DNA from 2 places in the Exiguobacterium abrahamii genome. Region 1 is predicted to be linked to the other one. Evidence: riboswitches for the same ligand, from Rfam matches in the RefSeq annotation. Region 1 holds a riboswitch; the other holds the start of a gene.

Region 1 (7,396 bases):
CAACAACACGGTTATGATGTGAAAAACTTAAGCGGCGGATACAAAACATGGTCGGTCGTGCGTCGTGATCAAGAAGCACGAAGCCAAGCGAAGGAGGAGACTGCTGTGACGGTAACGAAACGTGAGCCAACAACGAAGACTGCACCAGAACAAGTGACGCTGCTCGATACGTGCGGCTTACAGTGCCCAGGTCCAATCTTAGAGCTGAAAACAAAAATTGATCAGATGACGGACGGCGAGCAAATTTTCGTCAAGGCGTCAGACCCAGGATTCTTACCGGACGTTCAAGCATGGGCGAAAAAACTAGGTCACACAGTTCATTCAGCGGAGATGAATCAAGGTGTCGTCGAGGTCATGCTTGAAAAAGGGCAAGGAGAGACACCAGCTCCAGCGCCGGTTCAAGTCAATCCAGCAGATGATGCGACGATGGTCGTTTTCAGTGGTGATCTTGATAAAGCACTTGCCTCTTTCGTCATCGCACAAGGTGCACAAGCGATGGGGAAACAAGTGACGATGTTCTTTACGTTCTGGGGCTTGAACATCATTCGAAAACCAGACGCACCGGCAGTCGAAAAAGCCGGCATTGAACGGATGATGGGCATGATGATGCCGAAGCATGCCGGGGAGCTACCGCTCTCGAACATGAACATGGCAGGCGCCGGTCAAAAAATGATGAAAAAAGTCATGAAGGACAAACAAGTCGATGCACTCGAGACGATGATGGCAAAAGCGCAAGCAGCCGGTGTTCGGATGATCGCCTGCACGATGTCGATGGATATCATGGGCATCAAGAAGGAAGAACTCCTTGACGGCATTGATTACGGTGGTGTCGCGAGTTACCTTGGTGCAACGGATGGTGCCAATCTGAATCTGTTCATCTAATCTAAAAACCTGTTTAAATGAACGTGTCAAACCTGACATCTGATGTGAGGTTTGACACGTTTTTTGTGGTATGAGGTATAGATGAGTTTGATTTTTAAAAAAAAATTGCGTATGATAATTCACATGTGAAAAAAGTTTACATCTAAAAAGAGAAACTATGTGGTGGAAGTGGAGGGAATCGGATGGAGAAGCAGGTAATGGATGTAGTCAGTAGAATCAGTGACATGTTATGGACAAACGTACTGATCATCTTACTCGTCGGATTAGGCATTTATTTTACATTCCGGATGCGGTTCGTTCAATTCCGGATGATACCGGAGATGTTACGTTTACTGTTCCAAGGAACGGATAAAGGCAAAGATGGTGTATCACCGTTCCAAGCATTTGCAATCAGTACGGCAGCTCGCGTCGGTACCGGTAACATCGCGGGTGTTGCGACAGCGATCGCACTTGGTGGACCAGGAGCAGTCTTCTGGATGTGGTTGATCGCCTTGATCGGTTCGGCATCGGCATTCGTCGAGAGTACACTCGCGCAGATCTACAAGGTGCGGGACGATAAGGCATGGCGTGGGGGTCCTGCCTATTATATGGAAAAAGCACTCGGTCAACGTTGGTTAGGAATCTTATTTAGTATCTTGATTACGATCTCATTCGGATTTGTCTTCAATTCCGTTCAATCGAATACGATTTCGCTTTCTCTTCAAAATCAATATGGCTTTGATAAAACATGGATTACGGTCGGACTAGTCGTGCTGACGGCACTTGTCATCTTTGGTGGTGTCCGTAGTATCGCAACCGTCGCGTCGTTCCTCGTACCAATCATGGCCGGTGGTTATATCCTGATCGCGCTCTACATCATGGCGACGAATCTTGAAGTACTGCCAAGTATTTTTAAATTGATCTTCCAAGAAGGTCTATTCGAATTCAAGACACTCGCAGGTGGTGCAGTAGGTGCAGCACTCTTGAACGGGATTCGCCGTGGTTTATTCTCGAACGAAGCCGGTATGGGTTCAGCGCCGAACGCGGCGGCAACAGCGGAAGTCTCTCACCCGGCGAAACAAGGATTGATTCAATCGTTTGCGGTCTTCGTTGATACGTTGATGGTCTGTTCGGCGACAGCGATGATCGTTCTCGTCAGTGGAGTGGCAACAAAGGATGCTAGTGGTCAACCGGTAGCTGGGATCGACTTAGCGCAAGGTGCGCTCGCATCACAAGTCGGATCACTCGCGACAGGATTCATGGTCGTCGCGATTTTCCTCTTTGCTTTTAGTTCTGTCGTCGGAAACTACTACTACGGTGAATCGAATATCAACTTCATCCGTGAAAATAAACAAGTTTTGATGGCGTATCGTGTACTCGTTCTCGTCATGATCGTCTTCGGTTCACTCGTTGAATCGGCGAACCTCGTGTGGGCGTTAGCAGATATCTTCATGGGACTGATGGCGATCGTTAACTTGTATGCGATCTTCCGTCTCTCAAAAATCGCGAAACTAGCGCTCGAAGATTATGTCGGGCAACGAAAAGCTGGAAAAGAGCCACGATTCTATGCGGACTCGATTCCGAACTTGCCGGGGAAAGATACGCTTGAAGCATGGCAAGAATCAGAAAAAGACGAAAAAGCAATCTAAGAAAAAGGGAGTCAGAGAAATCTGGCTCTTTTTTTGTATAGAACGAATTTAAAAAGGGAATACAGAGTACAGAAGGGAGGGGGAGAATGGAAAACGTACATTTCGTCCGCGTCACAGATGCGGTCTGGGAGTCGTTCGGAAACGATCCCCACATCATCATGGACTGGATTTTATTCATTCATGAGACACAACCCGATCATGAACAATTATTCGCTCTCGAACAGACGAATGCTATCTATCATTTGATGAATCAAATCGATATCTATATTGATCAAGACACGCATTACAATCTGGGACGAGCGATCGTTGGCGAAGAGTTGATCGTTAACGAAGAGAAAGCGGCGATTGTCGGTATTCTTCCCTTACCACTCCTCATTATCTCGGCTGAGGTGATGCGGAATTTTGATCAACGGGCACTTGCTTCGATTCATAATGAAGCCGGAACACCGGGAGAATTCGAGGATGTCTGGGAACAGTTCGCCAATCTGCGTGCCTATTTTCAAAAGGCGGAAGAAGCGGAAGATACGATTTTAATTTATTATGTCTGATCAGCTTCAATCATAAAAAAAGAGACCCGCTTCCAAGTCATAGACTGGAAACGGGTCTCTCGTCGTTCAGATGAATCAAGAGGCTGACTCAAAAAGAATGACGCGTCTTTTCACGCCCTTTCCTCAGGTGAGACACAAGCCGATTTTCCGGCTTTATTCAAGCAGGAAAACGGGTCTTGTTTGTCTCTTACAGCGCAAAGAGGCACTTTTCCTGTAGGAGTGGCGTGAAACACGTCATTCTTTTTGTTACGAGATAGGGTGGCAGATCATCGTTCTGCCACCCTTCTCTTTGTGGAAACGGACTTTTGAGTCAGCCTCATCTTTTACGTGAATTGCCAGATTAAAAATCGATTTCGTCCGGATCCGGTCCGAGGCGGACATCCGTTGCGATACGATCAATTTTCTCAAGATCATCAGCATCGAGTTGGAAATCAAAGACGTCGAAGTTTTCCGCAATGCGTGCTGGTGTAACGGATTTTGGAAGAGCAACGATGCCGTTGTCGAGATGCCAACGTAAGACGACTTGTGAAGGTGTCTTGCCGTGTTTCTCTGCGATTTCCTTGAAATCATTGATTTCGAGGAATTTCCCTTGCATGAGTGGGCTCCATGCTTCGACTTGAATGTTGTGATCTTGCAAGTATTCGTGCAGTTCGTGTTGCGGTAATTGTGGGTGCAACTCGACTTGGTTGATCATTGGTGCCATCAAGCCCTCTTCTGCCAATGTATCGAGGTGATGTTCTTTGAAGTTCGAGACACCGATCGCTTTGATCTTGCCTGCTTCATACAGTTCAACCATTGCTTTCCACGCTTCGATATAGCCTTCGACCGGCCAGTGAATGAGATAGAGGTCAAGGTAATCTGTTTCGAGACGTTCGAGCGATTCTGCGAATGCTTCCTTCGTCCGACCGGCACGAATATCATCGTTCCAGACTTTTGACGTTAAGAAGAGATCCTCACGTTTCACGCCGCTTTCCTTGATTCCTTTTGCGACACCGCGCTCGTTTTTGTAGACAGCAGCCGTATCGATATGACGATAGCCGACACGTAATGCTTCAGCGACAGCAGCAGGTGCTTCTGTCTCTTCATCTACTTGCCAGACACCGAATCCGATTTGGGGAATCGTAATACCGTTTGAAAGTTTTGCGTATTGCATGTGTTACTCCTCCTCATAAAACGTAGTTTAGATTTGCTCGTTTAGTTTAGCATGAACGAACGAAGACGTCCGTTTCCATGCTCATGGAGGAACAAAATAAGGTAAAATAGAAAAGAATCATAAGATTTAATCGTGTGTTAAAAGAGGGGGAGAAAAGATGGCTCAAAAGAATAAACAGCTATCCAAATGTACTTGGCTTAGCATTGGCGCGTTGTTAGTAACGCAGGCAGTGGGTCTGTTTCTTAGTGCGCGAAAGTCAGGACGTAATCCATGGGTGTGGGGAGGCGCTGGACTCGTTCAATTCCCGCTTCCGGCAATCGCTTACTTAATCTTAGAACGACAAGCGAAGCAGAAAAAATAATAAAAACAGGTCCAATCGTCGACGCGATTGGACCTGTTTTTATGGTTACGAAGAAATTTTTTCTTGCTTCGTCGCTGTCTTCTTCATGCGTGGCAAGCCGAAGAAGATGGCGATTGATCCACAGACGAAGAGGAGGAACGGGTAGAACAGATACGGAATCAGTTCAGGAGAAGCTGTTTTCGTCAATTCTGCTGCGATCAAAAGTTGTGCCCCGTACGGAATGATGCCTTGAATACCACAAGAGAAGATATCAAGGATACTCGCTGATTTCTTGCGATCGACTTCATACGTATCGGCGATTTCAGCTGCCAGTGGTCCAGCGACGAGAATCGAAATCGTATTGTTTGCTGTCGCGAGATTCGTTGCACTGACGAGTGCCGCCATACTGAATTCGGCACCCCGACGCTGTGAAATCTTGCGTGTCAGCGTCTCTTTTAAGAAGGCGATTCCACCGTTGAACGTAATCAAGCTGACGAGACCACCCATGAGGAGCGTCAAGATGGAGATCTCCGCCATGCCCAACATGCCTTCAGACATCGAGAGGACGAAGCCACTTAAGCCGAAGCTACCATCAATCATACCGATGATGCCGGTGAGTAGCGTACCACCAATTAAGACAAGGATGACATTGACACCGAAGATCGCAAGAACGATGACAGCGAGATATGGAATCAACTTGTAGAATTCAAAGGCTTTTGCTTCGACGACGTCACCAGAACCGGAAACGAATGCGAGCAGGATGACCGTCAAAATAGCAGCCGGCAGGACGATCATGAAGTTCGTCCGGAATTTATCGCGCATGTTCGTTTTTTGGGTACGGACGGCAGCAATCGTCGTATCCGAGATGAACGACAAGTTATCGCCAAACATCGATCCACCAACGACAGCAGCCGCTGCGATCGCAACGTTGATGCCTGTCGCTTCATGAATACCGAAGGCGATCGGTGCGAGTGCAGCAATCGTTCCGGTAGATGTCCCCATCGCCATCGAGATGAAGGCAGCGATGATGAACAGACCACTCATGAGAAGCGATGGAGGTAGAAACGTCAAAGCGGCATTAACGGTCGCATCGATGGCACCGATTGCTTCTGCCGTTCCAGAAAACGTACCGGCTAGTAAGAAGATGAAGACCATGATCATGATATCGGGATTTCCGGCACCCGTTGCAATTCGTTCAACCGTTTGATTGATCGATCCTTTCGTCGTGATTGCAGCAAAAATCAAAGCGATCAGTGCGGCGATAAGGATCGGAAATTTGTAAAAGTCGTCATAGAAGATCCCGGCTCCGATGAAGAGGACCAGGAATACGACGAGGGGAAGCAGTGCCCATTTGTTAGGCGTGATCGTTTCATTCATTGTTGACACCTCGTTTCTCAAAGATACAAAAAAAGACCCCTTCGCAAGAAAGAAGGAGGTCTTTATGAAATAAAGACGCTCTTCTTATCTCTCAAGCTTTCGCTTGCTGGATTTGGCACAGTACGAATCAAATCGTCCGCTGCCGAAACATCATTGGGCCAGTCCCTCCGTTTCTCGCGATAAAAAGAAGTCATTCAATTGTTGTAAAACACGTTTCTTACCGTACCGCATTGAGTAACGCGTGTCAACTGTACTTTACTGAAGTGCCTTTTTCAATGTTTGGACGTTTTCTTCCATCAACTTGAAATAAGAACTGTTTTGTTGCGCTTTCGTGACCGACTCTAGATTATGAATCGTTACGGATTCAGCTCCGATTTCTTTTTGGATGACACGTGCAACCTTAGGTGAAACTGTCTCTTCGAACGCGACGTATTTCAAATCATGCATCCGTGCTTCTTTCACTAAAGCGGCCAGTTGCTTTTGTGACGGTTCATCAGAAGGAGAAATTCCTGCGATCGGCAGTTGTGTGAAACCATATCGTTCTGCGAGGTAACCGTAAGCGGCATGCGTAACGAGAAGTTCTTTTTTCGATCCATCAGCGACCGCTTGTTTGAACTCTTCATCGAGTGCGTCAGCTTGTTGATCGAACGCTTTTAAGTTTTTCTCGAATGTTGCTTTGTCTTTTGGTACTTCTTTTGATAGAGCAGTTGTAATCGAGCGTGCCATTGCTTTTGCGTTGACAGGGTCGAGCCAGACGTGTGGATCGTATTTTCCGTGGTCATGACCCTCTTCTTCATGCGCATGTTCATCTGTTGCATGATCATCATGCCCTTCTTCTTCGTGGGCATGTTCGTCTTCTGTATGCCCTTCTTCTTCATGTGCATGAAGTGTAGCATCCGACTCTAGCAAGTTGACGTCCTTACTTGTCTCGACGAAGCGGACATCCGTGCCTTTTAGACTCTCCTGGATTTTTTTCGAATACGGCTCGAGCGTCGTACCGGTTAAGAGGAACAAGTCGCCCTTGGCAATCTCAGTGAGTTGTTTTGACGTTGGCTCGTAAGAGTGGGGGTCTGCTCCAGGTGGGACGATCATCTTGACGTCGACTTGATTACCACCGATTTCGCGGGCAATAGCAGCCGTCGCGAACGTTGATGCATAGACTTCTGTCTGGGTTTTATCTGAAGTCGATGAATCGGTATTTGAACCGCAAGCAGCGAGGACACTTGCACTCGCGAAGGCGACCGTTAAAGCAGGAATGATTTTTTTCATTATATGATACCTCCATTATTAAAACGTAACTATTCCGATTTGGACTTTCTCACTATAGCGGAACGCCGATGAAGCGTCAAGTAGGAATACCGAGACGTTCGACATCTTTTAAAACGGGGTAAAAGGATAATAAAGTGAAGAAACTGGTACGTCTTTTGGAGGTGATCAAGTGAAACGTGAAACTGCATGGCTAATGGGG
Region 2 (5,889 bases), on a different contig from region 1:
TGATCGTCCACTTTGTGGGTTTGATGGGTTGTTTAGTCATTTACAGTTTCGTACGAGACCGAAAAATCGGTGGCTTCCGTCAGTTACCGTGGATTTATGCGAGCGGCGGTTTGATTGGCGTGCTAGTCGTCGTAACGGAACTGACAGCAATCCAAAAACTCGGGATGACATGGGCGATGTGTTTATTACTCGTCGCACAGATTTTATGTGCGTTTGTGATTGATTTAAAGGGATGGTTCGGTGTCTTAAAAAAACAAGGAAATCGTGGTCAGTGGGTTGGTGTGGGTCTCATGCTTGCAGGAGTTGCGATTTTCTCACTTGCCTAAAGGGGGGGAATGAACATGGAAACCGTCATTCAACAGTATGGACTGGATACGATTTTGACGGAAGAGACGCGCGCTTGGTTGCGTCAAGAAACCTTCCAAAAAGGGGAACTCCTCTGTACGACAGGGGCAGCGATCGACCGGATGTACTTCATCGTTGCAGGCAAGGTCAAGATATCTGCTGCCTCGTCAGAAGGGAAACAACGGATTCTGCGATTCAAGACACCACTGACAGTGATCGGTGACGCTGAGTTCATCAACGAACGGGAAGTGCTGAATACAGTCGAAGCAGTGACCGATGTCGAGGTGTTGAGCGTACCATATGCGGTTTTACGCGAGCATAATACAACGAACGTCTTTCTGCAATTCTTATTACGCACGATCACAGCGAAGTGGTATGCCGACTCGAAATCAGCGTCGCACCATGTGTTGTATACCGTCGAAGAGCGATTTGCAGGATATTTGTTGTCGATCGCTTCTGAAGCCAGTGACAGCTTATTTTATCAGGAGATGCGGACGTCGAACCTGCATGACGTTGCTGACTGGCTTGGAACAAGTTATCGCCATCTCAACCGAATCATCACGAAGTTGTGTGAAGAAGAGATTCTCGTTCGACGACGCGGGAAAATCATCATCGTTGATCTGGAGCGGATTCGCGAGAAGGCGAACGGCAACAGCTATGAGTAAGGAGGAACGAACATGGTAATAGGCATCGTGTGTGCTGTATTGGCAGGGATGTTGATCAGTTTACAGACGGTATTGAATGCTCGGATGAGTGACGCGTTCGGTGCTTGGGCGACAACGACGCTGGTCTTCTTCGTCGGCTTCATCGGAGCAAGTGTCACGTATGTTCTGTTTCGTGGTGGAACAATCGGGCAGATCCAAAACGTATCGCCACTCTATTGGTTTGGTGGACTTGTCGGTGTCGGCGTCGTTTTTTGTGTCATGCGTGGGATTCAGTTGCTTGGTCCGTCCGTCGCCATCTCTGTCGTTCTGATTTCGCAGTTAAGCTTTGCTCTTGCTGTTGATACGTTCGGCTGGTTCGGTTTACCACAAATTGATTTATCGTTCGGTCAGCTCGTCGGTCTCGCCGTCATGGTATGTGGGATCTTCGTTTTGAAGCGGTATCAAGTCGTCGCGCCGGAAGAGAAAGCGAAGGATATGCCGAAGCAAGTCTCTTAAAAAATCTGATACTCGTTCGATCGACTGACGAACGTTTCTATCATCCTCGCTTTCCGCAGGCGGGAGGTAAGCCGCGTCATCCCGCATTCCATGCGATTTGCCGGGTCTTACCTGACCCTGACGAAAGCGCGACTCGCGCTTTCTTTCCCTGCAGGAGTCGAGGATGAACACTCACGTTCTAGATTGACTAAATAAAACATGCGCGTTTCCCGCTAATTCGATCGGGAGATTCGCATGTTTTTATGTGTTGTGACTTGATCTCAATCGAATAGATGAACCATTCGTCTTCCGAAGTAAAGCGAGAGAACAATAATGAGAAGACCGCAGTACAACATAATTGTCGTGATCGAAACGTGAAACGACAGTAGAAACGAGAGGAGCGCGTAAGATAGTGGAATGAGACCGTTTGACGCGGCATTGACGACACTCATGACACGTCCCATCGTCTGTTCCGCACACTGAGACTGGATGAACGTAATGAAGCGAATATTGATGATCGAAGAAAGGACACCAAGTGATGACAGGATGATCAGGTACAACGAAATCTGTTGGACTTGACTAAGCAGAAAGAGAAGCAGACCTAAGGCGCCAATTAATCGGACCGATGAGGTAAGCCCATTTGCTTTCGTCTGTGTAAAACCACTCCAGAGCGCCCCTCCGAGCATTCCCATTTGATAAGCCCCTTGCATATAACTTAAATCCATCGCATCTCCTTGAAGCACATCATGAACGAGTAAGGGGATTCCGAGTAAGAGTGGTCCAAAGAAAAAGAAATTGACACAGATGACAAGAAAAAGTGTCTGCTTGAGTTGCTGAAAGTGAAAGACGTAATGCAACCCTTCTTTTAGTTCAAAGAGAGCTGAATGCTGACGTGCTCGCTTGACCTTAGATTCACGAATACCATACGTGAAGAGAAGCGTCAGACAGAGTGTTCCGAAAATCACGAGAAAGACGTACGAGTAAGAGGAATGGCTGAGGATGACTCCACCAAGAATCGGACCTGAAAAGAGAACGATTTGATTAGATGTCTGAATCAATGAATTGGCTTTAGTGAGCTGTTCTTTCGAAACGAGTGTAGGCAGTAAGGAAGCATTCGCTGGCGAAAAGAATGCTTCCACACTACCGAATAAAAAGGCAAATCCTAAAATCGTCAGCAATGTAAGCTGATCGGCATGAAGTAACACGAGGAGGCAAATTATAAAACTGATCCGTAGACCGCTTGAGATACGCATGATCGTCGAACGTTTATAGCGATCGGATAAGACGCCACCGAACAACATGAGAAAAATACGGGGTAACAAGGTGGTCATGAGGACGAATCCGAGATATGACGCCTGGTTTAGCGTATGGATGACATACCATTGTTCAACAAACAGATAGGTTGATAGGGAGAGGGCGGAGCACATACCGGACCCCCATAAAAATAAAAAAGATCGATTTTTAAACAGTGATTGTTGCGTCTCCATTTCAATAGGTAGCATAAGACACCTCCGATTTAGACCTCGTCGTTCTCAAACAGTGGTTCATCAATTGCAAAGGCAGTTGTCATGATATAGAAGTGTTTTTTATCTTTTGCGTCTCGTGAAGGAGACCGTGTGAACTCGTCCAATAGAGCACGATACTTTGTAGCAAAGCGTTGAAAGTCGGCTTCAGACATCGTCAGTTCCTTTTGAAGTGATAAGCTCATCCAGTCCTCGACGTTCGAAGATGAAGGAGAAAAAGTAGCTGTCGGAGCCGTAAGAACGCGTGTCTTTGCCCGGTCCAATACTTCGAGATACGACTGCCGGGTCGCCTCTTTCGTCTCGACGAAGTTCAGTAGATGATCGGCAGGAATGTATCCTCGAGCAATCGCTTGATAGTATTTCAATAGATTGCCGCCCTGTTCTTCCGTCCGGACGAGACGAATCAAGTCATGCTTTTCAAGTTCTCGTACGTGATAGAGGATCTTCGCGCGGGATAACGTCAGTACGTGGGCTAACTGATGTACCGTATGTGGTTTTTCTACGAGAAGCATGAGGATTTTTGTTCGTAACGGATCACTGATCACTTTTAATTGTTCATAGCTCTCTAATATGTGAATCGCTTTTTGTTCCATGCAATCATCTCCTTTTTAACCGGTTAATTTTTATTAACCGTAAAATAAATGACTCCATTTGTAAACGGTTACAAATTTATGTAAGGGTATTAGTAAAGAAGACACCGTTTGTTTACATGCAAAAAAACTGACTCCCGTAACATCTCGATCATCCTCCACTTTCTACTGAAAGTAAGGGAAGGACGAGATGTTTGAAATCAGTCTCAGCTACTGTATGTGGTTCGAGGTGATTAGACCGTCGTCGTATCTTTCCATTCCTGCTCGATGAAAGCATCGCGACCAGAAGCAGCACGATCTTTTTTATAGTGCTCTGGATTTTTCTTATGGAAGTCTTGATGGTACTCTTCCGCCGGATAAAATTCAGAAGCGGCATCGATTCGCGTCACGATCGGTTGTTTGAAACGATTGCTTGCAGCGAGGGCATCACGGGAAGCGATTGCTGCTTCATGCTGTGCATCCGTATGATAGAAAATCGCTGGTGCGTACTGCGTGCCGCGATCTTGGAATTGACCTTCTGCATCTGTTGGATCCGTTTGTGGCCAGTAGAGTTCGAGCAGACGCTCGTACGGGAACAGGCTCGGATCAAACGTGATTTGGACGACTTCGAGATGTCCCGTCGTTCCTGTTTTGACTTGCTCGTACGTTGGGTTATCGACGTGACCGCCCATGTAACCCGATACGATTCCCTCGATTCCTGGTAATTCTTCAAACGGTGTCACCATGCACCAAAAACATCCACCTGCAAATGTTGCTTTTTCCATCCGTCTCTTCCTCTCCGTGGGAAATTCCCATTGTATGTCTGACAGCGAGAAAAACGAAAACGACTCCTTCGCTTGGTTGCAAAAGGAGTCGCCGCTTTTTATCAACCAAAGCTTTCGCTTTGCTGGTCGTAGCACCTTGCTATGCGCAGGTTGCTGGGACGTCATCGATCCAGATCTCTCGGTCCACTCTTGATAAGGGTATATGAAGTTGATGTCATTCGTTATCATTGTTGTGATGATACCATTCACACAGAAATAAAGTCAATCCTTAGGTTTCAAGGCACGTAAAACCGTCGCTCCGAGTGTCTTCGCACCAACCAACAACGCCTGTTCGTTGATTTCGTACTGCGGATGATGCTGTGGATAGTTGACGCGACCGTCCGTATATCCGGAGCCGGTAAAGAAGTAACTTCCTGGCACATGCGTTAGATAATGCGCGAAGTCATCCGCAGCCATCATTGGTGTGAGTGCCCGGACGGATGCTTCCGGTAAGAAAGAAGCGGCTTCCTGAACGAGTTTTGTCTCGTCCGGATGATTCCAGAGCGCCGGGTAACCAGTCGTGAAGTCGATTGAATAGGTGGCACCAATGCCGGCACATGTCGTTTTGGCGACAAGATCGACTTCTTGCCGGAGCTGATGCCGCAATGTCTCATTGAACGTCCGAATTTCGCCGACGATGCGTGCTTCACCCGTGACGATGTTCGGCGCCGTTCCCGCATGGAAGGATCCGATTGCAAGAACTGCCGGCTCGAACGGATCGACCCGTCGACTGACGAGATGCTGTAAGTTACAGACGAGCTGCGCTCCAGCGACGAGCGCATCTTTTGTTTTGTGCGGTGCTTGCGCATGTCCACCTTGACCATGGACGATGATTTCGAATTCGTCGATTGCACATAATGTATGTCCTTCTCGAAAACCGATCGTACCGACCGGTAAATCATTTTCGAGATGTGTCGCAAAAATCGCATCGACGCCTTCGAGGACGCCGGCTTCGATCATTTGGATGGCTCCACCGGGAAAGACCTCTTCTCCATGCTGATGGATGATTCGAATCGTTCCTTGCAATTGATCTCGTAACGGATAGAGTGTAGCAGCAAGGGCCATCACCATCGCCGTATGTCCATCGTGTCCACAGGCATGCATGACACCGGGATGGATCGACCGGAAGGCAAGTGTTGTCTCTTCTTGAAGTGGTAAAGCATCGAAATCTGCACGGACCGCAATCGTCGGACCAGGCTGTTTGCCTTCGATCGTCGCGACGACACCACGACCTCCGACGGCTGTTTGATAAGGGATGCCCTGCTCCGCATAAAAGTTTGCAATCCGTTCTGGTGTACGGACTTCCTGGAAAGAAAGTTCCGGATGTCGATGAAAATCACGCCGTAACGCAATCATCTTTGGTTCGAATTGTTCGAGTGCTTCAAAAAGTTGTGTTTGCATCTTCAAGCTCCTTTGACGTGTGTTTTTTCGTGAAAATGGGTACAGATACAGGTAATCACGAAAGGGGATAATGAAACATGGGAGAAAT

The links. A riboswitch is a leader RNA that binds a small molecule or an ion and turns the genes downstream of it on or off. The one in region 1 is predicted to bind S-adenosylmethionine.
Region 2: it holds a riboswitch for S-adenosylmethionine, as region 1 does, so the genes downstream of both, msrA (peptide-methionine (S)-S-oxide reductase MsrA) here and ITJ88_RS13310 (Na+/H+ antiporter NhaC family protein) in region 1, are expected to answer to the same signal.

Annotation. Positions count from the first base shown of each region.
Region 1 covers NZ_JADOYC010000005.1:14,354-21,749, reverse strand. The annotation lists gene ITJ88_RS13335 (CoA-disulfide reductase) at 1-882, shown strand, start outside; gene ITJ88_RS13330 (alanine/glycine:cation symporter family protein) at 1,065-2,510, shown strand; gene ITJ88_RS13325 (hypothetical protein) at 2,597-3,058, shown strand; gene ITJ88_RS13320 (aldo/keto reductase) at 3,399-4,211, opposite strand; gene ITJ88_RS13315 (hypothetical protein) at 4,369-4,572, shown strand; gene ITJ88_RS13310 (Na+/H+ antiporter NhaC family protein) at 4,618-5,928, opposite strand; SAM riboswitch class I at 6,010-6,114, opposite strand; gene ITJ88_RS13305 (metal ABC transporter solute-binding protein, Zn/Mn family) at 6,184-7,197, opposite strand; gene ITJ88_RS13300 (alpha/beta hydrolase) at 7,367-7,396, shown strand, end outside.
Region 2 covers NZ_JADOYC010000003.1:36,650-42,538, reverse strand. The annotation lists gene ITJ88_RS11465 (DMT family transporter) at 1-326, shown strand, start outside; gene ITJ88_RS11460 (Crp/Fnr family transcriptional regulator) at 342-1,010, shown strand; gene ITJ88_RS11455 (DMT family transporter) at 1,023-1,505, shown strand; gene ITJ88_RS11450 (MFS transporter) at 1,766-2,986, opposite strand; gene ITJ88_RS11445 (winged helix-turn-helix domain-containing protein) at 3,001-3,600, opposite strand; gene msrA (peptide-methionine (S)-S-oxide reductase MsrA) at 3,831-4,361, opposite strand; SAM riboswitch class I at 4,457-4,560, opposite strand; gene ITJ88_RS11435 (M20 metallopeptidase family protein) at 4,623-5,801, opposite strand; gene ITJ88_RS11430 (putative quinol monooxygenase) at 5,879-5,889, shown strand, end outside.